Regions from separate parts of the Arthrobacter sp. NicSoilB8 genome, predicted to be linked through region 2. Evidence: riboswitches for the same ligand, from Rfam matches in the RefSeq annotation. Region 2 holds a riboswitch; each other region holds the start of a gene.
The links. Region 2 has a riboswitch for cyclic di-AMP ahead of LDO15_RS04095 (NlpC/P60 family protein). Riboswitches for the same ligand answer to the same signal wherever they lie in the genome.
Positions count from the first base shown of each region.

Region 1: another riboswitch for cyclic di-AMP. It lies ahead of LDO15_RS03395 (hypothetical protein); the one in region 2 lies ahead of LDO15_RS04095 (NlpC/P60 family protein).
Region 3: another riboswitch for cyclic di-AMP. It lies ahead of LDO15_RS12880 (hypothetical protein); the one in region 2 lies ahead of LDO15_RS04095 (NlpC/P60 family protein).

Region 1 covers NZ_AP024655.1:721,998-731,747, reverse strand. Annotated here, with positions in the region: gene LDO15_RS03405 (response regulator transcription factor) at 1-339, shown strand, start outside; gene LDO15_RS03400 (HAMP domain-containing sensor histidine kinase) at 343-1,971, shown strand; cyclic di-AMP (ydaO/yuaA leader) riboswitch at 2,100-2,287, shown strand; gene LDO15_RS03395 (hypothetical protein) at 2,287-3,105, shown strand; gene LDO15_RS03390 (bifunctional glycosyltransferase family 2/GtrA family protein) at 3,272-4,792, shown strand; gene LDO15_RS03385 (glycosyltransferase family 39 protein) at 4,793-6,853, shown strand; gene LDO15_RS03380 (glycosyltransferase family 39 protein) at 6,860-9,025, shown strand; gene LDO15_RS03375 (HAD-IA family hydrolase) at 9,053-9,733, opposite strand.
Region 2 covers NZ_AP024655.1:894,271-904,020, forward strand. Annotated here, with positions in the region: gene LDO15_RS04070 (DUF3027 domain-containing protein) at 1-168, shown strand, start outside; gene LDO15_RS04075 (MFS transporter) at 210-1,646, shown strand; gene serC (phosphoserine transaminase) at 1,636-2,766, opposite strand; gene LDO15_RS04085 (metal-dependent transcriptional regulator) at 3,112-3,807, shown strand; cyclic di-AMP (ydaO/yuaA leader) riboswitch at 3,958-4,171, shown strand; gene LDO15_RS04090 (M23 family metallopeptidase) at 4,176-4,997, shown strand; cyclic di-AMP (ydaO/yuaA leader) riboswitch at 5,120-5,303, shown strand; gene LDO15_RS04095 (NlpC/P60 family protein) at 5,599-6,357, shown strand; gene LDO15_RS04100 (HNH endonuclease) at 6,582-7,082, shown strand; gene LDO15_RS04105 (NTP transferase domain-containing protein) at 7,195-7,896, shown strand; gene LDO15_RS04110 (DUF6457 domain-containing protein) at 7,919-8,206, shown strand; gene LDO15_RS04115 (molybdopterin molybdotransferase MoeA) at 8,203-9,750, shown strand, end outside.
Region 3 covers NZ_AP024655.1:2,858,209-2,867,958, forward strand. Annotated here, with positions in the region: gene LDO15_RS12855 (dihydrofolate reductase family protein) at 56-613, shown strand; gene LDO15_RS12860 (phosphatase PAP2 family protein) at 750-1,550, shown strand; gene LDO15_RS12865 (VTT domain-containing protein) at 1,553-2,326, shown strand; gene LDO15_RS12870 (response regulator transcription factor) at 2,332-3,006, shown strand; gene LDO15_RS12875 (HAMP domain-containing sensor histidine kinase) at 2,999-4,003, shown strand; gene LDO15_RS12880 (hypothetical protein) at 4,184-4,855, opposite strand; cyclic di-AMP (ydaO/yuaA leader) riboswitch at 4,860-5,064, opposite strand; gene LDO15_RS12885 (hypothetical protein) at 5,238-5,492, shown strand; gene LDO15_RS12890 (cation:proton antiporter) at 5,648-6,853, shown strand; gene LDO15_RS12895 (DNA alkylation repair protein) at 6,890-7,588, opposite strand; gene LDO15_RS12900 (DUF4430 domain-containing protein) at 7,789-8,388, shown strand; gene LDO15_RS12905 (glycoside hydrolase family 16 protein) at 8,674-9,750, shown strand, end outside.

The DNA of each region.
Region 1 (9,750 bases), 170 kb from region 2:
CGGCTGGTCCAGCGCTCCGGGGTGGCCGCCATGGACACCGCCGAACTCGTGGTGGGCGACCTTGTGCTCAATGTCGATACTCGTGAAGTCACCCGGGCCGGCGAGGAGCTGCACCTGACCGCCACGCAGTTCGAACTGCTGCGCTACCTCATGGAGAACCCCAAGCGGGTCATCAGCAAGGCCCAGATTCTGGACCGGGTCTGGGACTATGACTTCGGCGGCCAGGCGAACATCGTGGAACTGTACATTTCCTACCTCCGCAAGAAGGTCGACGCCAACCACGCGCCCATGATCCACACCGTGCGAGGCGCAGGCTACGTCCTCAAGCCGGCGGACTGATCCGTGCCCTCACTTTCCGGTGTGACCCGCGTCCCCGGGCGCGATTGGCGCAACCCCTCCACGTGGCACTTGCGCACCCGACTGGTCCTCGTGGCCATGGCGTTGCTCGTGGCCATCTGCGGCGCTGTGGGACTGTTCAGCTATGCCTCCATGGACTTGTTCCTGACCCGGCAGCTCGATGACCAGCTCAGCCAGGCCTCCCACCGCTCGAGCGAGTTCGGCCGGCCCGTGTCCGGCAACCCGGACGGGCGTCCGGACCCTCTTGAGGCCCGGGGGCAGGGCATCGGCACGCTCAACGCACGCATACAGGGCGGAGAGGTCAGCAACCCCGGCTTCCTGGCCGGGGACGCCACCCGCAAGAGCCTTTCCCCGGACGACAACGCCGTCCTCCTGGCGCTCACCCCGAACGGGCTGCCGGTGGACCGGACCCTCTCGGCCGGGGACTACCGGCTCACTGCCGTGCGTGCACCCTACGGCGACGTGATCGTTACCGGGCTCCCGCTGGCAGAAAAACAAAACACCCTGGCCTCGCTGGTCTGGACCATGGTGGTGGTCTCCGCGGGCGGGCTCGTGCTGATCGGCCTCGCCGGGACGGCTGTGATCCGGCGGACCATGAAGCCGCTGGAACAGCTCTCCGAGGTTGCCACCAAGGTTTCCCGCCTCCCGCTGGACGCGGGCGAGGTGGCGCTCGGGGTGCGCGTCCCGGCGTCGGTGGCCCATCCGGGAACCGAGGTGGGCAGCGTGGGTTACGCGCTGAACCAGATGCTGGACAACGTCTCCAACGCCCTCGAGGCACGGCAGGAAAGCGAAATGAAGGTGCGGCAGTTCGTTGCCGACGCCTCGCACGAGCTCCGCACTCCGCTCACGGCCATCCGCGGCTACACCGAGCTGATGCGGATGACCGAGCACTTCACGCCCGACGGCGAGAAATCCCTCGCCCGCGTGCAGAGCCAGTCCGAGCGCATGACCACCCTCGTGGAAGACCTGCTACTGCTGGCACGGCTGGACGAGGGGCAGCCGCTCAAGGTCACCGACGTCGACCTCACCCAGCTGGCCATCGAGACGGTGAGCGATGAAAAGGTCATGGCCCCGGACCGCATCTGGCAGCTGGAACTCCCGGACGAGCCCGTGGTGGTGCGGGGGGATGCGACCCAGCTGCACCAGGTCCTCGCCAACCTCCTGTCCAACGCACGCAAGCACACGGAACCCGGGACGAAGGTGGTCACGGGGGTCATGCGTTCGGCTGACGGCAGCGCGGTGGTCACAGTGACGGACAACGGCAGCGGCATCGACCCCGAATTCGTCGGACGCGTCTTCGCCCGCTTCGCCCGGGCCGACGCCTCGCGCACCAATCGGGCGGGCACCGCCGCCCAGCCTGCGGTCGCAGCGGCGGGAGCCCGCACTGCGTCCGGCACCCTTTCCGGCACGGTTTCCGGCGGTTTGTCCGCAGCCTCCAGAGCTGCGGGCATGGCGGCTCCCGCGCCGACCTCCGAGGGGACGAGCGGGTTGGGCCTGTCCATTGTCCAGTCGATCGTGGAGGCCCACGGAGGGACCGTCGAGGTCACGTCCAGGCCCGGCCGGACGGAGTTCGCCGTTCGGCTGCCCGCGGCACCCCCATCCGCGCCCGCGTAAGCCCACGAATGCGGCCCAAGGGTCTACACAAGCCGACACCCCGCCGCTGTGACTCCTGTTACCAAAATGTGACTTAAGCGTCGCCGTCCTGTAGCGTCGTAGGAGTGCGCTGCCATCGGCGCCGCACATCCGGATGGACGCCAAACTCTGCCGCTTCCCGGATTCCGCTAGACGAGGCAGAGGCGGGGGACCCAGAGTTCCCGGGCATTCTGCACATATGCGCCCTTGGGGTGAAGCCGACACGTGACTTTTCCGTGCGGCCGGATGACCTCATCCGAACCCGACAGCTAACTCCGCAGGCGTTGAGAGGCGATCATGACTGAACTCCAGGTACAAACGCGCCCTGACGGCGTTGCACACTCCACGAAGTCGCGTCACCGCGCCGAACCAGCCAAGCAGGCATCCGCCCTGTCGCGGCTGGCCACCGGGCTCGGCATCACCGGCCACCGCGCCGCCGTCGTCACCGTCGCCTGCGCAATGCTGGTGGGCGGCGCCGCCGCCAGCCAGGCAGCAGAACCGGGAACGCACGGGGCGAATGTTGCGAACACCTCGACGGCCACCAGTGCCGACCCGCTGGCCAAGCTCAACTTCGAACGCGTCCAGATCGCTGCTCCCACCGCTCCGGCGGGAAAAAACGTGGCCCCCACGCTCCCGGAAGTTAAGGCCGCCGAACCGCCGGCCGCCCCGGCTGCTGCTGCCCCCGCGCCCGCACCGGCACCCGCCGCGGCCCCCGCACCCGCTCCTGCAGCGGCACCCGCGGCAGCACCTGCGCCGGCTCCCGCTCCCGTGGCAGCACCGGCTCCGGCGGCGGCTCCGGTCGCAGTCGACGATCCCGCCGGCGCGCAGGCCTACGCCGCCGCCCAGCTGGGCAGCTACGGCTGGGCTCCGGGCCAGATGCAGTGCCTGCAGAAGCTCTGGACCAAGGAATCGGACTGGAAGACGACCGCCAAGAACCCCAGCAGCGGCGCCTACGGCGTGGTCCAGTCCCTGCCAGCCTCGAAGATGGCGAGCGCCGGCGCCGATTACCTGACGAACTACCGGACCCAGATCAACTGGGGCCTGAACTACGTCAAGACGCGCTACGGCTCACCCTGCGGCGCCCTGAACTTCCACTTGGCGCACAACTGGTACTAAGCCGGCACCAGCCGGCCCCGCCTGCCCAGCCCCTCCTTGGAGGCCCCGGATCCTCGTGATCCGGGGCCTCTTAGGCGTGTGCCATACCGGGAGCGGGCCGAACTTCCACAGCCCCCGCACAGCTTGACCCTAAAGCCCTCATATGGGCCGCCGGGAAAGTTGAGCCATGACATTCACAGACCAGGGCACAGGAACCCTTCCCCGCTCCGCGGCGCCGCCGGCCGGTCCGGCGGCGTCCGCCGCCACGTCAGAACGTGCACCGTCCGGGTCTGCACTGTCCGGGCCTGCACCGTCCGGGCCTGCCTCATCGGGGCATGTGCTGGCCGATACTCCCGTCCCTGGCCCGTTTGACGGGCCTCTGACCAGCCACGGCAGCCGGCGCTCACCCATAGACACGCGTACCAGCACACCGGTGCTGGATGTCGCCATCCCGGTCTTCAACGAGGAACGGGACCTCGAAGCTTGCCTGCGCCGGCTCCATACTTACCTTCTCGGCTCCTTCCCGCACCCGTTCCGGATCACCGTGGCGGACAACGCCAGCACCGACGGGACGCTCAAGACGGCCGAACGCGTAGCCCGCGAGCTGCGCGAGGTGAACGTGGTCCACATGGCCGAAAAAGGCCGCGGCCATGCCCTTCGCAAGGTATGGCTTGCCTCGCCGTCGCCGGTCCTGGCATACATGGACGTGGACCTCTCCACCGATCTGGCAGCGCTCGGTCCCCTCCTCGCCCCGCTCATTTCGGGGCACTCCGACCTGGCGATCGGGACCCGGCTGACCCGCAACTCGCGCGTCGTCCGCGGCCCCAAACGGGAATTCATCTCGCGCAGCTACAACTTCCTGCTGCAGTCACTCCTCGGCGCCCACTTTAGCGACGCGCAGTGCGGCTTCAAGGCAATCCGGGCGGACGTGGCACGGCAGCTGCTGCCCCACACGCTGGACAACGCTTGGTTCTTCGACACCGAACTGCTGGTCCTGGCCGAAAAGTGCGGCCTGCGCGTCCACGAAGTCCCGGTGGACTGGACCGACGACCCCGATTCCAGCGTGGACATCATCCAGACTGCCCTCGCGGACCTGCGCGGCATGGCACGGCTGAGCCGTGACCTGGTCTCCGGCCGGATTCCGGTTCCCGAACTGCGTGCCGCCCTGGCCCGCGGGCCGCTGCCGGCCTCATCACGGTCCCAGGAACAAAGCCCCGGCGGAAGCCTCTTCGGACAGCTCGTCCGCTTCGGCAGCATCGGGGTGGCCTCCACCCTCGCGTACCTGGTGATCTTCCTGCTCTGCCGCGGGATCATGGACCCGCAGCTGGCCAACTTCCTCGCGTTGCTCACCACCGCCGTGGCCAACACAGCGGCCAACCGGCGCTTCACATTCGGCATCCAAGGACGCAGCCAGGCGGCACGCCACCACTTCGAGGGACTGCTGGTCTTCGGGATCGGGCTCGCCCTGACCTCGGGCGCCCTCGCCCTGGTTCACGGCGCGTCAGGCGGGTCCCCGGACCGCTGGCTCGAACTCGTCACGGTCACCGCCGCCAACCTGGCGGCCACGGCCGTCAAATTCCTGCTCTTCCGGTTGGTGGTCTTCCGCAACAGACCCATCCCCGACCTTCCGGCGCAGGGCGCCCCCGATGCTGTTCCCGCGCAAAGCGGCACCGATGCTTCCCTCCCCCGCACAGAAACGGCCAAATAAATGACGGCAACCATCAGCCCCACCGGCGGAGCCCGGGCCGGTTCGCCCGCCGGCAGCCCGCCGGTCCAGGAAACGCCCGCCCCGGCGCCCGAGCCAGCCGGGACGGCGCCGCACCCGCCCGTATCAGGCCCGCCCGTACCCCGGAGCCGCCGGGAACGCCTGCTGTTCGGACCGCAGGCGCGTTGGGTCCGGCCCTCCGCAGCCCTGCTGCTGGTGCTCACTGCGGTGTTGTACCTGTGGAACCTGGAAGCCACCGGCTACGCCAATTCCTTCTACGCCGCGGCAATCCAGGCCGGGACCAAGGACTGGACCGCGCTGCTGTTCGGCTCGCTCGACGCCGGCAACGCCATCACGGTGGACAAGCCGCCGGCCGCCCTCTGGATCCCGGCCCTCGCGGGACGGATCTTCGGATTCTCGGCACTGAGCATGCTCATCCCCCAGGCACTCATGGGCGTGGCCGCCGCCGGTCTCCTCTACCTGACTGTCAAGCGCGTGTCCGGACCGGCGGCGGGCCTCCTCGCCGGCGGCGCCCTGGCACTGACCCCCGTGGCCGCCCTCATGTTCCGGTTCAACAACCCGGATGCCATGCTCACCCTGTGCCTGGTCCTGGCCGCCTACCTCACTACCCGCGCCATCGAGAAGGCCGGCTGGAAATGGCTCGCGGCTGCCGGCGCCGTGATCGGCCTGGCCTTCCTGACCAAAATGCTGCAGGGCTTCCTGATCGTGCCCGGGCTGGCCCTGGCCTACCTGTGGGCGGCGCCCGCCACCCTCGGCCGCCGGCTCCTGCACCTGCTGGCCGCCGCCGCCGGGATCGTGGTGGTGGCCGGAAGCTACCTGGTGCTCTTCCAACTGACCCCGGCCACGGTCCGCCCCTACATGGCAGGCTCGGAAACCAACAGCTTCCTGGAACTCACGTTCGGCTACAACGGCCTGGGCCGGATCACGGGGTCCGGCGGGGGCATGCCCGGAGGCGGCAACGCCGGGGGCCCTGGCGGCAACGGCAACGTAGGCTTCGGCGGCGCGGCCGGGATCACCCGGATGTTCGGGACCAGTTTCGGCGGCGAGGTGTCCTGGCTGCTTCCGGCGGCACTGATCCTGCTGGCCGCCGGGCTGTGGTTCACCCGGCGGGAGGCCCGGACCTCAACAACCCGTGCGGCGCTCCTGCTGTGGGGCGGCTGGCTGGTGATCACGGCCGGCATCTTCAGCTTCATGAGCGGCACCGTGCATCCGTACTACGCCGTGGCATTAGCCCCCGCCGTCGCAGCCCTGGTGGGCATCGGCTCCGTGGAACTGTGGCGGGGAAGGGCCTACTGGCCCGCGCGGGTGGTCCTGGCCGTGACAGTCCTGGCCACCTCGGTCTGGTCCGCCGTGCTCCTCGGCCGCGACCCGGCCTGGCTCCCCGGGCTTCGCGTGATCGTCGTGGTCCTGGGCGCCCTCGCCGCCGCGGCGCTGCTCCTGCGGGTGGACAGCATGTCGGCGCTTCCGGTGCGGTTCCGCAAGGCCGCCACCTCCGGCGTCGTGATCCTCTCACTGCTCGCCGGAGGGCTGGGGACCACTGCCTGGACCCTGGCGACGGCGGTCCAGCCGCACTCCGGTTCGATCCCCACATCCGGGCCCACCGCATCCGCGATGGGCGGCGGTTTCGGGGCGGCAGGCAGGACGGCCGGCGGCGGCGGGACCGCCACCACCAGCGGCCTGGCCGGCGGACCCGGCGGAGCAGGCGGCGAAACGGCATCGGCCGAGCTGACCGCGCTGCTGAAGTCCTCCGACGCCAAGTGGTCCGCGATTGTCTCCGGTGCCACCCAGGCCGCCAGCCTGGAACTCGCCACCGGTACCAGCGTGATCGCGCTCGGCGGCTGGAACGGCGGCGACCCCTACCCCACCCTCGCGCAGTTCCAGGCGATGGTGGACCGCGGCGAGATCGGCTACTTCATTTCCGGCGGCGGCATGGGCGGGATGGGCGGAGGCCGCGGCGGCAACTCCGAGGTCGCCACGTGGGTGGCCGCCAACTTCCAGGCCCAGACCGTGGGCAACACCACCGTCTACAAGCTGGGGGCATAGGCGGCCATGACTGACACCCTGAGCCCCAGCCCAACGACCGGCCCAACGACCGGCCCTACGCCGGATCCGGCGCCCGACCGCGCGCCGGCCTGCGCGCCGGGCCCGTCCGGGGGCGCGACGCTCGGTGTCCCCGGAGCCCGGCCACTGCTGCGGCGGCTGGAACTGGCGGCCCTGCTGCTGGCTACCGCCGGACTGTACCTGTGGAACCTCGGCGCCTCCGGCTGGGCGAACGCCTTCTACTCCGCAGCCGCCCAGGCCGGGTCGCAGGACTGGACGGCTTGGTTCTTTGGCTCCTCGGACGCCGCCAACGCCATTACCGTGGACAAGCCGCCGGCGTCGCTGTGGCTGATGGGGCTGTCCGTGCGGATCTTCGGGCTGAGCCCCTGGAGCGTCCTCGTGCCGCAGGCGCTCATGGGAATCGGCACGATCTGGCTCGTCTATCTGGCCGTGCGCCGGGCCGCGGCCCCCGCCACGGCGGATCCGCGGCTGGCCCACCGTGCCGGGCTCCTGGCCGGCGCGGTCATGGCGCTGACCCCGGTGGCCGTGCTGATGTTCCGGTTCAACAACCCCGACGCCCTCCTGGTGCTCCTGATGACCGGGGCCGCCTATGCCGTCCTGCGCTCTATCCAGGACGGCCGCCTGCGCTGGTTCCTGCTCGCCGGGGTGCTCCTGGGGTTCGGTTTCCTCACCAAGCAGCTGCAGGTCCTGCTGGTTGTCCCCGGCTTCGCCCTGGCGTACCTGCTCGCGGCGCGGGCCGGGGTAGTCAAGCGCATCCTTCACCTGCTTGCCGCGGGCGCGGCGATGGCTGTCGCTGCCGGGTGGTGGCTCGCCGCCGTCGAACTCATCCCCGCCGCGAACCGCCCCTACATCGGCGGATCGCAGAACAACTCCATCCTGGAACTGACCCTCGGCTATAACGGCCTGGGCCGGCTGACCGGCGAGGAAACCGGCAGTGTGGGCGGGGGCGGCAACTGGGGCACGCCGGGACTGTTCAGGCTCTTCAACAGCGAGTTCGGCGGCCAGATCGCCTGGCTGCTGCCCGCGGTGCTGCTGCTCGCAGCGGGCCTGCTCTGGCTGGGGCGCCGGGCCCCTCGCACCGACGCCGTGCGGGCCTCCGTGATCATCTGGGGTTCCTGGGTGGGTGTCACCGGCCTGACATTCAGCCTCATGGCCGGGATCATCCATCCGTACTACATGGTGGCGCTGGCTCCCGGGATCGCGGGCCTCGCCGGACTGGGCGGAGTCCTGCTCTGGCAGCGGCGGGACCAGCCGGTGGCGGCCGCGGTCCTCGCCGTCGCCGTCGTGGCGGCCGGGGCCATGGCCGCCGAACTCCTCGGCCGCCAGGCGACGTACCTTCCCTGGCTGCGCTGGGTGGCGCTCCTGGGCTCCCTCGCCGCCGGCGGGATGGTGCTGGCCGCCGCGGCGCCGGGAATCAAGCGGCCGGGAATCACGGCCCCGGGAGCCAGTGCACCCCGATTCAGTGCACCGGGAGTCAGTGCGCCGGGAATCCAAGCATCGGGGAGCAGGCGTGCGGGCATGAAGCCGTCCGGGATCATGGCGCGGACGACGGCGGCGCTCGCCGTCGCCGCTGCCCTCGCCGGACCGCTGGCGTACTCGTTGTCCACCGCGTTCACGGCCCACGCCGGTTCGATCGTCAGTGCGGGTCCGGCTGTGTCCGGCCGGGGCGGGGGCGGGATGCCGCCAGCCTTCGGCGGCGCAACCAGTGCTGCCGGCGCAACGGCGGCGAACGGCAACGGCACAACTACGGGCGCGGGCGCCGGCCGCGGCCAGGGCGCCGGCGGAATGGGCGGAATGGGCGGCCTGCTGGGGGCCAGCACGCCGCCGGCGGCGCTCGTGACCGCGCTGCAGACGGACGCCGGGACCTTCACCTGGGCTGCCGCCGTCGTCGGGTCCAACAACGCCGCCGGCTACCAACTGGCCACGCAGTTGCCGGTGATGGCCGTGGGCGGGTTCAACGGCACGGACCCGGCGCCGACGCTCGCACAGTTCCAGCAGTACGTGGCGGACGGCAAGATCCATTACTTCATCGCCGGGCGCATGATGCAGGGCGAAACGGGGTCCGATGATGCCGCCCGGATTGCCGAGTGGGTGCAGGCGAACTTCACCGCCCAGACCGTGGACGGGACCACCGTGTACCTGCTTGCCGGGTAGGCGGGCGGCCCCGGACCGGGGCGGGACCTAGAAGCTGAAGGACAGGGTGCGCGGCCCGGTGCCGGTGAGGCGCGTGGTCACGGAGACCCCCGAGTAGTCGGGGATGTGGAGCACCCCCTCCGGCAGTTCACCGGCGTTGGGCCCGACCGCCACGGTCCGGATGCCGGCGGCGACTCCCGCGGCGATGCCCGCCGGGGCGTCCTCGAACACCACGGCGTCGGCCGGGTCCACCCCCAGCAGGTCGGCCGCCCGCAGGTACCCTTCAGGGTGCGGTTTGCCGCGGACGACGTCCTCGGACGTGACCGAGGCGGCCGGCACGCCGATCCCCGCGGCAGCCATCCGGACCTCGGCCAGGTCCCGTGACGCGGACGTCACCAGCGCCACGGCATCCGGCGGGAGGCTCGCCAGCAGCTCCAGAGCGCCCGGCACCGGGACAATGCCGCGGGTCTCGGCCAGCTCCATGCGGCCGAGTTCCGCCGCGAGGGCATGGACGTCGGCACCGGCCGGGGCGAACCTGCGGACAGTGTCCATCGCCTGCACCCCGTGGGAGGAACGCAGGATCTCCTCGATATCCAGGCCGTAACGCCCGGCAAAAGTGGTCCACACCTGTTCCACGATGCTGGTGGAATCCACCAGCGTGCCGTCCATATCGAACAGCACGGCGCGGGCGGTCAGGGTCATGGCACCGGGACGGGAGGGAAGGCTCATGAGTCCATCCTCCCCCA
Region 2 (9,750 bases):
CCCGGCGCCGGAACGCCGTCGCAGTCGTCCGACGCCGGCCGGCAGGGTGCTGACGACGCGGACGCGGACGACGAACAGGACGACGACGAGCAGGACGAAGACGCCGACGACGCGGACGCGGCGGACGCCGACGACGAACGGGAACGCCCCGCAGGCGAGGCCGACTAGCGGTTGAAAGCGTCCGGGAGCGTGCAGGCGGAGGGCTGGGCATGAGGTCCACGTTCAAGTCCCTGCGCATCCTGAACTACCGGATCTGGTTTGTTGGCGCGCTCATCTCCAACATCGGCACGTGGATGCAGCGCACCGCCCAGGACTGGCTGGTCTTCGCCCATCTGACGGCCCAGGACGCCGGGGCCGTGGGAGTGACGATGGCCCTGCAACTGGGCCCCCAGCTGTTCCTGGCGCCCGTGGCCGGACTGGTCGCCGACCGCTTCAACCGGAAACGGCTCCTGGTGCTGACCCAGTCCTCGATGGCGCTGCTGAGCGCCGGGCTGGGCATCCTGGTGGTGTCGGGCGCGGCACAGCTCTGGCACGTCTATGCCTTCGCCCTGATGCTCGGGGTGGTCTCCGCGCTGGATGCTCCCGTGCGGCAGACCTTTGTCTCGGAGCTGGTCCAGGACGACTACCTCTCCAACGCCGTGGCGCTCAACAGTGCCTCTTTCAACGTCGCCCGGATGATCGGCCCGGCAGTCGCCGGCGTGCTCACAGCCGTTGTCGGTCCGGGCTGGGTCTTCCTCATCAACACGCTCACGTTCGTGGCCCTGCTGCTGAGCCTGGCGAAAATCCCGGCCGCGTCGCTGCGGCGGCTGCCCCGGGCGCCGGCCGGAAAGGGCAGGATCCGGGAGGGGCTGCACTATGTCCGGTTCCGTCCGGACCTGGTCGTGGTGCTCGTGGCCATCTTCATCGTGGGAACCCTGGGGCTGAATTTCGCCCTGTTCATCGCGGCCATGGTCGGCACGGAATTCGGTCTCGACGCGGGCGCCTTCGGCCTGATGAATTCGATCATGGCCATTGGCTCGGTCGCCGGGGCGCTGCTGTCCGCCGGCCGCGGCAAACCGCGGCTGCGGGTCATTTTCGGCGCGGCCGCGGCGTTCGGCGTCACCTCGGGCCTGGCCGCGCTGGCCCCAAACTACTTCTGGTACGGCGTCGCGCTGGTGCCGGTGGGGCTGTTCGCGATCACTATGATGACGAGCGCCAACGGGTACGTCCAGACCACCACCGACCCCGTGATGCGGGGCCGGGTGATGGCCCTGTACATGGCGATTTTCATGGGCGGGACTCCCATCGGCGCGCCGTTCGTCGGCTGGGTGGCCAACATCGCCGGCCCCCGCTGGTCCATGGCCGTTGCGGCCGTCGCCGGCCTGCTCGCGGCACTGATCGGGCTGGTGTGGATCATCCGGGCAAAGCAGCTGCGGCTCCACTTCAACCGCCGCGCGCGGGGTATGCGCTACTTCCGCCTGGAACCCGGAACCGGCGCGACCGGCTCCCGCCAGGGCGGTCAGCACGGTGATCAGCGGGGCGACCTGCTGGGCGCCCAGGGTGCGCAGCCGGGCGTGCGTCCCGACGGTCCTGCCGGGAACGACGACGGCGCCGCCGCGGCACCGGGCCGGGACGACGCCGTCGGACGCCGAGGCTCTACTTCTTGAGTTCCGCCACCACGAAATCGATGCATTCGAGCAGCGCAGAGACATCGTCCGGCTCGATTGCCACAAAGGTGGCGATGCGCAGCTGGTTCCGGCCCAGCTTGCGGTACGGCTCGGTGTCGACGATGCCGTTGGCGCGGAGCACCTTGGCGATGGCGGAGGCATCGACCGATTCGTCGAAGTCGATAGTAGCGATCACGTTGGAGCGGTCCTCGGCCCTGGCCACGAACGGGGTGGCGTAGCCGGATGCCTCGGCCCAGCGGTAGATCCGGCCGGCCGAATCAGCGGTCCGTGCCGAGGCGAAGTCCAGGCCGCCGTTGGCGTTGAGCCACTGCACCTGGGCATCCAGGGTGACCAGGGTGGCCAGCGCGGGGGTGTTGTAGGTCTGGTTCAGCCGCGAGTTGTCGATGGCCGTCTGAAGGTCCAGGAAATCGGGGATCCAGCGGTTGCTGGCCTTGATCTGTGCCGCCCGCTCCAGCGCGGCCGGGGAGAACAGGCCGAGCCACAGGCCGCCGTCGGATGCGAAGTTCTTCTGCGGCGCAAAGTAGTAGACGTCGGACTCCGCCACGTCCACGTCCAGCCCGCCCGCGGCCGACGTAGCATCCACCAGCACGAGCGAGCCTTCGTCGGCGCCTGCCACACGCCGGACGGGAGCGGCCACGCCGGTGGACGTCTCATTCTGCGGCCACGCGTAGACGTCGACGCCGGACTCCGCGACGGCGGTGGGACGCGTGCCGGGCTCGGCCTTGATGATGGAGGACTCGGCGAGGAACGGCGCCTTGTTGGTAGCCGAAGCAAACTTCGAACCGAACTCACCGAAGGACAGGTGCTGCGCCTTGTTCTCCACGAGCCCGAAGCTGGCAATGTCCCAGAACGCGGTGGAGCCGCCGACACCGAGGATCACTTCGTAGCCTTCCGGGGCACGGAAGAACTCGCTGAGGCCGCTGCGGACGGAGCCGACCAGGTTCTTCACGGGCGCCTGGCGGTGCGAGGTCCCCAGCAGCTTCGCCGATGCCGCGGCGAGGGCCTCCATCTGCTCCGGTCGGACCTTGGACGGCCCGGCGCCGAACCGTCCGTCCTGGGGGAGGAGGTTGGCGGGGATCGTGATGCTGGTGTCGCTCACAGTTGCTCCAATTTTCGGCTGGTTCGTAGCGTGGCTGGGAGATGGCCTGATGGGGATGGCTACAACGGACACCCCTCTTTATTCTGCCTTGCCATTTTGCCTCACAGGTCCCGGCGATACGGAAAATGGGCTGTCACAGTCCGGTCATTGAGACGCCGCGCGAAGGGCCGGAGGGCGGACGGCGTGAGGCCGCCCGGGCAGGACGAAGGATTATCCGGAGTAATTCAAAATAGGCTAGGCTGTCCTGCGAACGTACGGCGGATCTCGCCAGGGCGCATCCTGCACGCAGCCCGCACGCGGTACGGTGGGAATGACGCAAGGACTGCGCTCGAGGAGCTGAGCTGAATGACGGATCTGATCGATACCACGGAGATGTATCTTCGGACCATTCTGGAACTTGAAGAAGAAAACATCGTCGCCCTCCGCGCCCGCATCGCCGAACGGCTCCGCCACTCCGGCCCCACCGTTTCCCAGACCATCGGCCGGATGGAACGTGACGGGCTGGTGGTTGTTTCGGGCGACCGGCACCTTGAGCTGACAGAAACCGGGCGGAAACGCGCCGTCGGCGTGATGCGCAAGCACCGTCTCGCCGAACGTCTGCTGGCTGACGTGATCGGGCTCGACTGGGCCTACGTCCACGAGGAAGCCTGCCGCTGGGAGCACGTCATGAGTGAACGCGTCGAGCGACGCATCTTCGAGATGCTCAACCACCCCACGGTTTCGCCCTACGGGAACCCGATTCCGGGGCTTGCGGAACTGGGCGGTGCGCCCTCCGGCGCCCACATGGACGGGGTTGTGAACCTGCTGGACGCCATGGCCGGCTACGGTCCGGGCTCGCGGATCAGGGTCAACCGGCTCGCGGAGCCGATCCAGGTGGAACCGGAGCTCCTGGCCCAGCTCGACGAGGGCGGAATCCGGCCCGGTGCGCTGGTGTCGCTGGAGCGGGTCGGGGAGTACATCTCGGTCCGGGTCCCGGATATCGAAGGCGCGCTGGAGCTGCCGCCCGAGGTTGCCGCGCACGTGTTTGTAACAGTCGCCTGACCAGCCACGACGTCCCGGAGATGGGACGACCCATGAGTTGTGCACAAAAGCGATTACGGATTTATTACCGGGCGGCTTAATCGCCTATAGTTAGTGGCCAGTACCGATACCAAAGCGTTACCTGATCCGAAGCCGAGCCCTGCCAGCGGATCAGTCGCAGAACCACCTTCTGGCAGGGGCGGGGGAACCACTTTCGGCTGCTTCTTCGGCAGCCTTGGGGTGAAGTCCGTCAGCGGCAAGCAACTTCCACCGAGGGATCCCTGAGGATGCCCCTGTGTCTGGGCGCTTGCAACGGCGGACCGGGTCTTTGATCTCTCTGACCCGAATCCGACAGCTAACTTCGCAGGCTATCCAGAGAGGAACCGTTCTTGACCACCCAGACCGCCAGGGGCCGTCGCCGCGCGAGCGGTCCCGCTCCGGAGCCGCGTCCCGTACTCGCCTATACGGCCGAACGCCCGCGCGACGTGCACCGGGATGAACGCCGTCGCCGGCGCGGTCCGTTCCGTCAGGTAACGGACTTCGCAGCGGCCAGCGGCGTCGGGCAGAAGGCCGGGATCGCCCTGGCCGCAACCGGCCTGATCCTCACGGTAACGGTCCCCGTCACCAGCCCGGTCATGGCCTCGAACACCGACGGATCGGGCGCCCTGGCCGCCGCAGTGCAGCCGGATGTCACGGCTGCCGCCGCCGCGAAGGTCGATTTCAGCCGCACCGCCGTCACCACCAAGGGCGATCCGGACGGGAAGCTCAAGCAGCTGCTGAGTGCGCAGTCCGTGGGCAGCATCACCCGTGCGGCATCGGCCGGCACGCTCGGTGCGCCGCTGGACCAGATGGTCACGGCCTCGCCGTTCGGCTACCGCGTCAGCCCCATCACCGGCGGCGCGGGCGAGTTCCACCGCGGCCAGGATTACGTCGCCCAGTGCGGCACTCAGGTCCATGCAGCGGCCAGCGGCACCGTTACCTTCAACGGATGGCACCCCTACGGCGGCGGAAACCGCGTGGTGATCGATCACGGCAACGGCCTGGAGACCACGTACAACCACCTGTCCTCGTCGTCGGTCACGGTCGGCCAGAAGGTCTCCCGCGGCGATGTCATTGCGATGAGCGGCACCACGGGCGCCTCCACGGGCTGCCACCTTCACTTTGAAGTCATGGTCAACGGCGATGTCGTTGACCCGCTCGGCTGGCTCTAGAAAGATGATGGGCCGCTCTCAAATCCACGCGACACGCCGTGATCTGAATGTGACATTGGGTCCGGACTCCTGTAGGGTTTGAAGCACGCCAACTTTTCCGAAGTTGGCGCTCTTGAGTGGATTGCCTAGCTCTGCCACCGCTCAAGGTCCGTTCGCATTACATCGTCTGGCAGGGGCGGGGGAACCAATTTTGGCCTTCGAAAGAAGGCCTTGGGGTTAAGTCGCAACGCTTCCCAGGAAGCAGCGCGGCCGGGTGACTCCCATCCGAATCCGACAGCTCACCTCGTAGGCATTGGGAGAGGCTACTTTCGTGTCTTCACGCCACAATGCTGCGCGTCTGCGCACTGGCGCGGCTCTTATGAGCCCGCTGAAATCCATGTCTCGTGCCGCCCTTGCCGGCGCCCGGATTGGATCACGTTCCGCTGGCTCGATTTCCACTGAGTCCGGACAGCATGCAGTTCCCGCTTTTGGCGCGTCTTCGCAGTACACCCTTCGCTAAGTAACCCATTTCGGGGCGATCCGGCGTACCCCCAAGATGCCGGAGCGTCCTCAGTCCGCGCCCAAAAACGCGCGGTCCAAGGATCACGAAAGAGAGAACTTAATGACTACTCGTGCAACCATTGCACGGCACCGCGCCGAGGTCACCAAGACCAACTCGCTGGCTGTTATTGCCAAGGCAGTCGGCGACAACGCCGGCGGCATGGGCCGTCAGGCCGCGGTCATCGCCGCAGCTTCCGGTCTGGTTCTGACCAGTGGAATCGCAGCCAACGCTGCTGAGACCAACGTTCAGCGCGAATCCACCTCCGCTTCCGCCCTTGAGGTCCAGGCGTCCGCTCCGGCCACGATCTCGGCCGCGTCCACCATTGCGATCTCCTACGAGAAGCCCGCCGTCACCACGTCGCCGGCTCCCGTCGTCGAGGCTCCCAAGCCCGTCGTGCAGGTCCAGGACGCCACGGCTTCCCAGGCCGGCGGCGCCCAGCTTGGCGTCAGCGGCGGCGTCGCTGCGCAGGCTCCCGCCGGCATCGGAAGCGGCGCCGGGGCGACCATCGCCGCTGCCGCCTACGCACAGATCGGCGTGGCGCAGGACTGCACCGCCCTCGCCACCAACGCCCTGGCCGCGGCCGGCATCCACTACCACGGCTGGCCGGCAGGTTACCTGTCCCTCGGCCGCACCGTGAGCGCCGCCGAAGCACGTCCGGGCGACCTCGCCTACTACCAGAACGGCGGCGTGGGCCTGGCCCACATCGCTGTTTACGTCGGCAACGGCATGGCCGTCCACGGCGGCTGGAACGGTGGCACCACCGCGCTGTACAGCGTGAACGTCGGCTCCGGCCCGGTCTTCATCCGCGTCGGCGGCTAGGCACAAGCCCTCCGCACTTCAAAAGACCCCCGCCTCTTGTGAGGCGGGGGTCTTTTGCGTTACCGCCTCATTAACTTTCCGCGTCAATCACCGCGTCCGTGAAAAAATATTCGGTGATCCGGCAGTTGAGTGTTTACTCTTGTCTTGTCGATCCATAGCCCGACCATGCACAGGGCAGCCGGCCCTCGTGCCCCTGGCGGGTGCGGCCGTGAAGAGGTATGCGGATGCGCACACTCGTTCTGAATGCTGGATATGAACCGCTGGCGGTAGTGACCTTCCGCCGGGCGCTAGTCCTTGTCCTGACCGGAAAGGCCAGCGTCGTGGCCGAAGGTGAGGACCCTGTCGTCGGCCCCCAGGACATTTTGGGCCGCCCCTCCGTGATCCTCCTGAACCGGTACATCCGGCCGCGGTACAACACGATGACAGCGGTCAGCCGCCGCGGCGTGCTCCGCCGCGATGCCCACCGCTGCGCCTACTGCGGCAAGGCTGCCCACACCATCGACCACGTCCAGCCCAAGTCCCGGGGCGGCGCCGATTCCTGGGAGAACCTGGTCGCGGCCTGCCTGCGCTGCAACAACGCCAAGGGAGACCATACGCCAGCGGAGATGGGCTGGAAGGTCGGGTTCGTGCCGGGGCCGCCGAAGGGCACCATCTGGCAGATCAAGGAACTCGAAAAGCCGACGCCGGCGTGGGACCCGTTCCTGCTGCCTGAATCGGCCGCCTGAACCAGGCCCCTGCGTCGGTGACCCGGAGCGGCCGCCTGCCGCTCGAAGGAGCCGGGGGCGGCGCCGGCCCGGCGGCAACCGTCGGCAGCCCCCGCCGCGATAGGCTGAACCGGTGGAGTTCGATGCCATCATTCTCGCCGGGGGACGGTCGTCCCGCCTGGGCGGCGTGCCCAAGTCCCGGCTGATCTACGACGGCGCCACTCTCCTGGAGCGGTCACTGCGTTCCGCGGCCGCGGCAGGGCGCACGGTCGTCGTCGGTCCTGACCCCGGGGGCCTGCCCGTCGGCGTCCTCAGTTGCCGGGAAGACCCGCCGTTCGCGGGCCCGGCCGCCGCCATCGCCGCGGGAGTGGGCGCGCTGGCCGCCGATTACGCTGGCCGCCCTGAAGCGGGCTACCCCGCGCCGTTCATCCTTGTCCTCGCCTGCGACATGCCGCGGTCGGCCGCGGCCGTCCGCACCCTGGCCGACGCGCTGGCCGCTTCGCCCGCTGATTCGCCCGCTGTGACGCCGGACGGTACGACGGGCAGCGAAGGGCGCGACGGCGTCATGGCCGTCTCGGCTGACGGCCGGAAGCAGCCGCTCCTGGGGTTTTATAGCACGGCCGGGCTACAACGATGCGCCGAGGACGCCGCGCGCGCGGGCAGCCTGGAAAACGCGTCGGTCTTCGCCCTTCTTGCTAGGCTGGACGTGCGGGAAGTTCGCGTTCCCTCCGGTTCCACGGATGATGTTGACACCTGGGATGACGCTTCCGCATTAGGGATGTCCGACAGGTTTCCAGACCTCGGTCCGGGAACCGGTCCGGAATTCCGCAGCTGAACTCGACCATGGAGGCAAAACGGTGAAGAGCCAGGATGAAACGCTGGAAGACTGGTGCCGTGCCCTGCTCCAGGCGCTGGAGCTGGAAGACATTGAGATTGACGTGAACGAGGTGCTCGCCCTGGCAGGCGTGGCCGCCCATTCCGTGGTGCGCCCGGCGGCGCCGCTGACCACATTCATTGCCGGCTTTGCCGCCGGTCTGGCCTCCGGTTCCGGGCGGGCCACGGACACCGCCTCCATGCAGGCCGCCATGGCTGTCGCGCGCCGACTCGCCACGGACTACGCAGCCGCCGAAGCTTCCGGGGCATGACGCCTGCGCCCCCGGACGGCGGCGGACCGGCTGCCCCTGGCGAACAGGGGCATGAGAGCGGCCCCGGGAACGGTCCCGACAGCAGCCCTGCGGCTCCGTTTATCCATACAGAACAAGACATCGCCGACACAGACATATCGGGTCAGGCCGACGCGGACCGGGACACGCTAGCCCAGGTCGCGGCGGCAGACACTTCGGGTACGGACACTTCAGACGGGGACGCGGCGGAGGTTCAGCACCGGCACCTGGCGCACACGTGGCAGGAGGCCCGGCAGCTAGCTTTCGATTGTGCCACTCCCATCCCTGCCGCCCCCGTCCCGCTCCGGCAGGCCCTGGGCCGGACCCTGGCCGCCGACGTGGTCGCCCTGCAGGATATGCCGCACTATGCCTCCTCTGCCATGGACGGCTGGGCTGTCAACGGCAGCGGCCCCTGGGTCCTGGCCGAACCCAACCAGTTGCTGGCGCCGCACCAGGCAAGTCCGATTGCCACCGGCGGCCTCATCCCGGCCGGGGCAAAGGCGGTCCTCCGCAGTGAAAGCGGCGTGATCGACACCGACGAGGACGGCCTGCCCGTGCTTAAGCTGGGCGGCACCGCGAAGCCGGGTGACCCGCGGAACGGTGACCACATCAGGAAGGCGGGGCAGGAGGCTGCCGCAGGGGACCTCCTGATCAAGCGCGGCACCGTCCTGAACCCCGCTCACCTCGCCCTCGCCGCGCTGGCCGGACTTGACATGCTTCCCGTGCTCGGCAAGGCCGTGGTGCGGCTCGTCTTCACCGGCTCCGAGGTTGTGACATCGGGGACGCCGGCGCCCGGGCAGGTCCGCGACACGTTCGGACCCCAACTGGCGGCCGTCGTGGACATGCTCGGCGGGATCTGCACGGAAGAATTGAAAATCGGCGACACCTACGCCGAATGGCTCGCCGCCCTCGAGGACAACGAGCCCGTCACCGCGGCCAGCGACCCCACCCGCGCTCAGCCCGGCGGCGCAGCCAGCGAGCCGTTCCGCGACCCCACCGGGAATCCCTCCGGCCACAAACACTCGGCTCCGGCTGCCGAGCCCGCCGATGAAAGCCTGCCCGCCGACGTCGTCATCACCACCGGCGGCACGGGACGCTCCGGAACGGACCACCTCCGGCGTTCGGTCGCCGACCTCGGCGGACGCCTGCTGATCGACGGGATCGCGATGCGGCCAGGCCACCCCGCCGTCCTGGCCGAACTGCCGGACGGCAGGTACATCCTCGGCCTGCCGGGAAACCCGCTCGCGGCCATGATGGCGCTGTCCACCATCGGAGCCCCTCTCCTGGCAGCCCTGGGGCACCGTCCCATTCCTCCGCTCAGCGAGGTGCCCTGCGGCTCGACGATTGACCCCGATCCCGGCCGGACACGGCTCATGCCCTTCCGCCTGCTCTACGGCATGGCGTCGCCGGCACAACACACGGGACCGGGAATGATGCGGGGCCTGGCCGCCGCCGACGGAGTCCTGGTGGTCCCGCCCCACGGCGTGCAGCTGGGCGAGCTGGTCCCCGCCTTCGCGCTCCCGTGG
Region 3 (9,750 bases), 2.0 Mb from region 2:
CCAAAGCGGCAGGATCTCGCCGCGGCGTACTCTGGGGAAAGGGAGAGGAGCGGCGATGCGAAAAATCATCCTGGCCATGCAGGTGTCCCTCGATGGATTCTTCGAGGGACTGGACCGCGACATCAGCTGGCACATGGTGGACGAGGAGTTGCACCGCCACATGAACGAAAAGCTCGCCCCCATGGGTGCCTTCCTGGAAGGCCGCGTCACCTACGAGCTGATGGAAGACTACTGGCCGACCGCGGACATGGACCCCGACGTCAGTCCCCCGATGGCCGAGTTCGCCCACATCTGGCGGGACATGCCCAAGATCGTCTACTCCCGGACCCTGACGGCCGCCGGCCCGAACGCCACTGTGGTCCGGGAGGTCGTGGCGGCGGATGTCCTGGCCCTGAAGTCGCAGCCGGGCGGGGACATGGCCCTCGGCGGGGCTGAACTCGCAGATACTTTCCGTCGGCTCGGGCTGATCGACGAATACTGGGTGTACGTCCACCCCGTACTGATTGGACGGGGCCGCCCCATGTTCAAGGATGCGGACAGCCGGGCCCAGCTCCGGCTCTTGGAAACGCACGCCTTTGGCAACGGGGTGGCACTGCTGCGCTACGCCGCGTAGAGGGCCCCGCAGCTCGTCGTGGCGGGAATGCTCGGCGGCACGCCCCGCAGCACTTCTTAAGCGTTTCTTAATGGCACGGCGGAAGAGTGGTGACCGGTGCCCTTCCGGGCGCCCTTGTCCCGAGCCGGAGGATCCCATGACTGGACCCGCCCCCGTTGAACGCGATACAGCACTCAACCGCACCGCGGTGCGACCCACCGCCGTGCCCCCCGATGCCGTAAGTCCCGCCGTGGCGCCGCCACCATGGGTCCTCCCCCAGGTCCGTCACTGGATGCCGCTGGGCGTCCTGCTGTCCGTTGCCGTCCTGGCACTCGGCCTCGCGGCGCAGCTGGTGCCGGGCTTTAGCGCCGCCGAACTCGGCGTCGACCAGGACCTCAGCCAGCATCACGCCGCGGCCTTGACCGCCGTCGCGATGCTGCTGAACGTGGTGTTTGGACCGGTGGCCGGCGTCGGACTGATCGGCGCCGCCGCCCTCTACATCTGGCTGTTCCGCGGCGGCCTGGTCAAGGCGGTGGCCTTCGGCGTTGTGGCATCCTCAGGCTGGGTGGCCAGCGAGTTCTTCAAGCTCATCGTCGCCCGCCAGCGGCCCAACCCCGCCATGCTGTTCGATCCCCTGTCGCCGGAAACCGGCTCCAACAGTTTCCCGAGCGGCCACGTGTCCTTTGCCGTGGCCCTGGGTTTCGCGCTGTACTTCCTGGCCCGCGGAACCCGCCTGGCCCGGGTCACGGCCGTGGGAGCGGCAGCGATGGCGCTGGTCGTGGCCTGGTCCCGGCTGTATATCGGCGTCCACTACCCCACCGACGTCGTGGCGTCGTTCCTCGCCGCGAGCGCAGCGGTGGTACTGCTTGCCGGGCTGTGGAATCTGGCCGCTCCGCGGCTGGCGCACCGGCTTCCGGCCCTCGCCGTCACCCGGCCGCCGGCCCCCGAGAGGAAATGAGTATGCACATCCTGGACATTTCGACCCTCCTTCCCGCCGCACAGGCCGGAACGCCGTCGCTGCTGGACCCGGCAAGCCTGCTCGCCGGCCTGGGCCCGGGCGCCTTGGGCGTCATTGCGCTCATGGTCTTCATCGAGTCCGGCGTGCTCTTCCCTTTCCTGCCCGGCGACTCGCTGCTGTTCACCGCGGGACTCCTGCACCAGCAGCTGCAGCTGACACTGCCGGTGCTGATCGGCGTCGTCACCGCGGCTGCCATCGCCGGCGACCAGGTCGGCTACATGCTGGGGCGCACCTTCGGCCGGCGATGGTTCAAGGACGATGCCCGGATCCTGAAGACGGCACACCTGACCACGACGGAAGACTTCTTCCGGCGGCACGGCGGCGCCGCCGTCGTGCTGGCCCGCTTCGTGCCGATGGTCAGGACGTTTGCCCCGCTCAGCGCCGGGATTGCGCGCTATGAATACAAGTACTTCACCCTCTGGAACGTCACCGGCGCGGTGGCCTGGTCAGCCTCCGTCACGCTTCTGGGCACCTGGCTGGGACACTTTGACATCATCGCCAAGAACATCGACGCCATTGCCGTCGCCTTGGTCCTCGTCTCGGTCGTGCCGGGGGCCGTGCAGCTCCTGCGCCGCCGCACCCACCGACGCACGGACACCGGCAACACGGCTGCGGGAACCGGGGACGGCAACACGGCTGCGGGAACCGGGGACGGCGACACGGCTGCGGGAACTGGGGACGGACTGCGGACCCGGGAAATGGCCGCGGAAGAATAGGTGCCATGACAACCGCTGACCGCCCGTCCCTGCTGCTGGTCGAGGACGACGGTGTCCTGGGGCCACTCATCGCCGAGCTCCTGGAGCCGGATTACCAGGTCCGGCTGGTGACCGACGGCCGTGACGGCCTGCACCTGGGGCTGACCCAGGCCTGGGACGTGATGGTGATTGACCGCGGGCTCCCCGTAATGGACGGCATCGCCCTCATCGCGGCGTTGCGGTCCAAAGGCATCGCCACGCCCATCCTGATCCTGACCGCCCTGGGCGATGCCGGCGAGAAAGTCCGGGGACTCGACGCCGGCGCCAACGATTACGTGACCAAGCCGTTCGACGCCGCCGAGCTGGCAGCACGCCTGCGTGCCCTGACGCGCACCTTTGCTCCGGCCGCGGCACCGTTGACGATCGGAGACTGGGAACTCGACCCGGCGCAACGCACCGTCCGGTCTGTCTATGGGCATGCGGTGTCACTGACAGCGAAAGAAGCCCAGCTCCTGGCGGCCCTTGCCGCGGAACCTGACCGGGTTTTCACCCGGGACGAACTCCTCGCGGCGTACTTCCACGCTTCCGACCAGCCCGGCATGATCGATACCTACGTTCACCACCTTCGCCGGAAGGTCGCCAAGGCCGTCATCCGCACCGTTCACGGCGTCGGCTACCAGATCGGCGACGCCAGTGAGTAATGCAGGGACCGACGGCGAAAATCCGGACCGCTCCACGCTGCGCAAGGCCTCGCTCAAGGTCGCCCTGCGGATCAGCGCCGCGTGCGCGGTCATGGTTCTCGGGCTCCTCGCCGCCACGGCCCTTTATCTCATGAATCAGCTCGCACATCCGGAAGTGCCGGGCCCGGCGGCCGGGACGGCCTACGCCTACCTGGATTCCAAGGATGTGCTCGAAGCCATGGTCATCGCCGGCGTGGCGGGAATCGTGCTGGCGGGCTTCGTCGGGTGGCTCAGCGCGCGCAGCGCCATCCGGCCCCTCGGCGACGCCTTGGCCCGGCAGCGGCGCTTCGTCCAGGACGCCAGCCACGAACTGCGCACGCCTTTGACCATCCTGGACACCCGGATCCAGCTCGCCCAGCGCAACACCGAACCCGAATCCAGGCAGGGCCAGGACCTGGCCCGGATCCGTGAGGACGCCGCCACGCTGACCGGAATTGTCAACGAACTGCTCCTCGCGGCAACCACGGACGCCCCGGACCGCTCGGCGCCGCCCGCCGATCTGGCCGGCGCCGCCGCCGGCGTCGCCGGGAGCCTTCAGCCGGTGGCCGGCCAGCGGGACGTGCGCCTGGATTTCTCCGCCGAGGCCCGGCCGCTGGCCCGGATCGACGCGAACGCTCTGCGCCGTGCGGTACTGGCCCTGGCTGACAACGCCCTCGCCCACACCCCTCCGGGCGGCCGCGTCAGCATCACGACGTCGATCGAGCAGCACCGCGCGGTCATCACCGTGGCGGACACGGGGACCGGCATCACGGGTGTGGATCAGGCCCGGATTTTTGATCGCTTCGTGCGGGCCTCCGCTACCGGCGGATCACAGGGACAGCGGAGCTTTGGCATCGGGCTGGCCCTGGTCCGGGAGATCGCGGTCGCTGCAGGCGGTTCCGTCGAGGTGGCCTCGACCGGTCCTGGGGGAACCGTCATGAAGATGACGCTCCCGCTGGCGGGCGTCGGAAATCCGTGAGAAGTCCGGACCCGCGCCGGGCGGACCATGACAATCATGCCCAGATCAATAAGCCCAGGCCAACCTGACCCATAGTAATCGGACATAGGAAAGACCGGCGATCGCTTGCCCCCAAGGGAATTCGATCGCCGGTCTTTCCGGTCTGGCTAATCCCGGGGGGACTGTTTGGCCCCTGCGGGCTTAGGCCCGGACGAAGGTCACGCCGCCGGTGGCGGTGAGCCAGGACAGCGGGTGGACCATCGTCGCGTTGACGCCGTTCATGCCGCCGCTGACTACCTGGCCGTTGCCGGCGTAGATGCCGACGTGGCCGGACTGGACCACCATGTCGCCGGGCTGCGGGGTCGCCACAATGGTTCCGAGGCCAAGGAAGGCGCGGGGGCCGATGTCGCCGACGGGCTTGCCCGCTGCGCCCAGGGCCTTTTCCACCATGGCGGTGCAGTCCTGGGTGATGCCCAGCTGGCTGTAGGCGGCCGAGAGCATGATGGCGTTCCGGCCACCGGCGGGCGCCGCAGCCGGGGCGGCGGCCGGAGCAGCCTGCACCTGCACGGTTGCCTTCGGTGCCGCCGCAGGCGCTGCGGGAGCCACTGCGGGAGCCGCGGCAATAGCCTTGGGCTGTTCGATGACGGGAGCGGCGACCGTGGCCACCGCGGGGCGGTCAAAGCTGATCTTGACGCTTGAATCGGCGCTGACCGGCGCGCTGACGAGTCCCTTGACGTCCAGAGTGGACGCCGGAGCGGAGTCGCGCTTCGCAGGTGCCGCGGCAGCGTTGGCTGCCATTCCGCTGGTGAGGACCAGGCCGGATGCGGCGGCGAGGACGGTGGCATGGCGCGCAAAAGTACGGATTGAAGACATGGATGTAGCCTCTCCCAATGCCTGCGAGGTGAGCTGTCGGATTCGGATGGGAGTCACCCGGCCGCACTCAAGGGCCCGTCGTTGCGGGCGCTGTGCGGCTTCACCCCAAGACCTGCATCTATCAGCAGGCCAAAAGTGGTTTCCCCGTCTCTGCCGGTCGTTGATGCGAGTTACCCCCGGGCCGCGGCAGAGTTAGGCAATCGGCTGGGGAGCGCCCGTATCGGAGACAACAGGCACATGTCCACGGTAGCGCGAACCGCACCCGAATGTCACATTAAGGTAACGGAGGCCACGGTGCCGGCCGGCAAATGCCCGTAGGGCGCCACGGCTTTTCGCACATAGGATGATGCCACCAGCACCACCTTCGAAGCGGAGGCCCGAAATGAACAGCCACTGTGTCGCCATCTGCCAGTTGAGCAACCAGCCCCAGGAGGATTTCGACGTCAACACCGAACTGCTGATCCTGGACGGCGGGGACGTCCACGTGTCCACCTGGGATGCTGAACCGCGGGACGGCGGCTTCGACGAGCACGTCCTGAACGACCGGGTGGACGCGCTCGGGTTCATGGTGGTCAATGACTGGGCCTTCCTGGACGGGAAGGCGTATGCGGTAGTGGAGCGGCGGACTGCACCTTAGACGCAGGCACCTTAGACGCACGGCACAGTTGGCGCACGGCACCGCAGAGGGGACTAATCTCATTCCATGATGAAGGAGCCGACGGCCGGCATCACCGCCATCCCGGTCGCGCTTGCCTGCCCGACAGTCCAACGGCCGGCCTGCAGCGGCGAGCCGTGACGTTCCTGTCCTTGGCGCTGATCGCCGTCGTCGCACTGGCCGGCCCGCTGCTGGCACTGCCGGTGCGCTGGCGGTTGCCTGTGGTGCTGGGTGAACTGCTCGCCGGCATCGTGATCGGGCGGTCGGGATTGGCCCTCGTGGACCCCTCCGATCCGACGTTTAGCCTGCTGGCCAACATCGGGTTCGCGCTGATGATGTTTGTGGCCGGAACCCACGTTCCCGTGAGGGATCCTCAGATCCGCTCCGCCCTCGGCAAGGGGGCCCGCCGGGCGACGGCGGCGGCGGCGGCGGCGGTGGCAGTCGGCACCGGCATCGGCCTGCTCTTCGGGACTGGTCATGCCCCGCTCTACGTCGTGCTGCTGGCGTCCTCTTCGGCTGCCCTGGTCCTTCCAATCGTCGATTCGCTGCGCCTGGGCGGACCCGATGTCGTCGCCATGACAGCGCAGGTGGCAATCGCCGACATCGCCTGCATTGTGGCGCTGCCGCTCCTGGTGGATCCGCCCCACGCCGGCCGGGCGGCGCTCGGCGCACTCACCGTGACCGGCTGTGCGGTGGCGCTCTATGTCGCGCTGCGCTGGCTGGAGGACAAGGGCATCCGCGGGCGCGTGCACCGTCTCTCGGAAAACCGCAAGTTCGCCCTCGAGCTGAGGTTCCAACTGGCGGCGCTGTTTGCAATGGCCGGCGTGGCGACTTTCAGCAACGTGTCGGTGATGATGGCGGGTTTTTCCTTCGGCCTGGTGGTGGCCGCCGTCGGCGAACCGCGGCGGCTGGCCCGGCAGCTGTTCGCCCTTAGCGACGGCTTCCTGGGGCCGGTGTTTTTCGTCTGGCTGGGAGCCTCATTGACGCTGAGGGACCTGGCCGGGCATCCGGACATGATTGGTCTGGGCCTGGCCCTGGGTGCCGGGACGCTGCTGACGCACGCCGGCCTGGTGTTCCTCGGGCTCCCGCTGCCCCTCGGGGTGTTGTCCGCGGCCCAGCTCGGCGTGCCCGTGGCGGCGGCGAGCATCGGGACGCAGCTGCAGGTGCTGCTCCCCGGCGAGGCCGCCGCGCTGCTGGTGGGCGCACTGGTCACCATCGCCGCGAGCGCTGTTGCCGGTTCACGGGCGGCCAGGACGTTCGCGCTTCCCGCGAATTCCGGCGGAAAATCCGGCGGGGCCGGCACCATTGTCGGCCCAGGCGACCCGGGCGATCCCCAAGGCTGAGCGAGGGCGCGGGCAGCCGCTGCCGGGGCGGACCGGTCACCCTCGGGCGGACGTGAACTGCAGCTCGGGCCTCTTCTTCGCCATCTCCGCCAGGACCCGGGAAACCGCCTCCCGGACCACCGCGCCGTCGGTGAGGGCGTCGGCGTCGGCCTCGGAAGTGAACCTCCCGGAGGTCCCGTCGAGCACGGAAACGGCGTGGCGGACGAATCTGTCCCAGTCCCCTGCGCCCGCGCGCAGCGCCAGCAGCGGCGAGAGCAGCGCGGCCCGGCGCAGCCAGGCGTCAGGCTCACGCACCCACCGGTCCAGCACGCTGTCGGCCCGCACCCGGCTCAGTACGTCGAGTCCGTTCACTAGGGGGCCGACGACGTCGACTGCGAGCGGGTCCACGAGGTCCCGCACCCTCGCCTCCCGGATGAAGCCCTCCAGCCGGGTGAGGTCGGAGTTGGTCAACAGCAACACATTCGTCTGCAGCAGCACCACCGCGGCCAGGCGCCGCTCGAAAACCGGCAACGCCCACAGTTCCGAGCTCAGCGCTGTGATCTCATCACGGGACAGCCCGGGATAGCGGCGGCCGGCGTTGCGGATGGTTCCCCGCACCGCACCCACGGAGGCGCCGTAAACCCGGAGCCCGCTGCCCCCGGGTTCCTTTCCCAGCCGGGACTGCAGTTCGTCCGCACGGCTCCAGGAACTCTCCTGCTGCAGCGCGGCGTCAATGAATTCGCCAGCATCACTCACGGGTCCATTCTTGCCCCTCACTGCCCGCGGCGGAAACGCGGTACCAACCCGTCCTGAGCGGCCCCTTCGAAGGGTCCCTCTGACTCGCCCGTCTGTCCCGCCTGTGTCCCCGTCTGCCTGTCCGGCTGCCTGTCCGACTGCCTGTCGGTCTGCCTAGACTGATCAGGTCAGGTCTCCGATCGAAAGCGGTTCACGAAACCATGCACACCAAGCTGTCACTCGCCGTCGCACTTTCCGCCGTGACGCTGGGGGTGGCGGCGTGCGCTGCCCCCGCGCCGTCCACCGCGCCGTCGGCCCAGGCCCCGGCGCCGGCGGCGGCCGCCGACTTTGCCTTGGACACCGCAGGGGCGCCCGGCCGGATCGCCCAGGCCGGCCTTGAGGTGCTGACAGCAGAGGGCAATGTCGACCACTATCACGCTCATCTGGACGTACTGAAGGACGGCAAGCCCGTCGCGGTGCCGGCCAATATCGGCATCACCGCCGGACCGGACCACAGGCCCAACGGCATCTCAGCGCTGCACACCCACGACACCACGGGCGTGGTCCACATCGAGTCCCCCACCGCGGGCCGGGTCTTCACCCTCGGGCAGTTCCTGACGGAATGGGGCGTCCTCGGAGGCAGCGGCGCCCCGGGCACGGGGGCGGGACCGCTGGACGGCTGGACCCTCTACGTGAACGGCCAGAAGTACGACGCCGGCATCCGGGACCTCCCGCTGAAAGCGCATGACGAGATCCTCTTGTCCTACGGCGCTGCCCCGGCACAGATTGCTGCCGCCTACGCTTTCCCGCCCGGAGAATGACATGGGTGCGGTCACGGGGTACGCGCCGGATCCCCGCGGCCAAACCGCCGGCCGCATGACTGGAGGTTTGCGGGCCAAGGTAACGATCGAGTAACGTTGGGCCCTGGCCGTGAAGGCCAGGCCCGAATGCAGGGCCCCCGGGCTGCCCTCACCCGGGCCCGGTTGCGCCGTTCGGCGTCTGCTCGCCCGTGCCCTTGCGGCAGGGGCCGGATGAAGCTTCCCGCACCCACCGCCGCCCTCGCAGCGACGATTAGGTGCGCCAGTCACAAAGCCCGGAGGGGTCCGTTGTTTAAGCAAACACCGTTCAAAAAAGCACAGTTCAAGCAAGAAGAATTCACGGCAGAAGAGTTCAAGCCAAAGCACTTCAATCAAATAGTCCTTGCGCTGGCCGTCGGCGCGCTGTCCCTGACCGGGTGCAGCGTGGCGCCCACGGCGGGCACCGCTGCTCCTTCAGCGGCCAGCGAGCCCTCGCGCCCCGCCGCGGCCTCCACGTCCTCGGCGGCCACAGCACCTAAGGCGGCGGCCGCTGCGTCTGCCACCAAGCCTGCTGCCGCAGCCGCCGCTGCCGGGGAGACCGGGGCCGACGCTGCTCCCGCCGCTGCGGCTGAAGCGCCTGCCGCCGCGCCCGGCGCCGCGCCGATCGCCGCGGGGGCCGGTGGCGCACAAGCGGCAGCCGCTACGGGTTCGACGCCGGCCGCGCCGGCCGCCGCCCCCGTTACGGCCCAGGCAGCCGTCGCAGCGACCGGCGACGGCTCGCAAGCCGCGACGGCACGGGGCTGGGGTGCAGTTGTTGCAGGTGACGAGTTCTCCAACACGGGCGCCCCGGACTCCACCAAGTGGAGCGTCTTCAAGGGAACCGGGCATGCCGGCAAGGGCGTGCGGAGCCCGCAGGCGTGGGCCGTTGCCAACGGGGTGGCCACGGTCAGCGGCGATTCGGCCGGCACCACGGGCGGCATGTCGGCCAAATTTGCGCAACAAAAATACGGCAAGTGGGAAACGCGCATGCGGACCAACGCCCGGGACCCGAAGTACCACCCGGTGCTGATCCTGTGGCCCAACAGCACCTCGCCCAACTGCGCCGAGATCGACTACGCCGAGGGCAGCACCAACACGGCCCAAATCAAGTTCTTCCTGCACTATGCCTGCAGCGGATCGAACTTCCAGACCACCGCGGCCAAGACCATCGACACCACGCAGTGGCACAACTACGCCGTGGAGTGGACTCCGGCCGGCATCACCGGATACATCGACGGCGTGAAGACCTTCTCCGACACAAACCCGGCGCATCTTCCCTCCGTCGGCATGCACCAGACGCTGCAGTTGGACTGGTTCCCCGACGGATCAGCCACGAAACCTTCACAG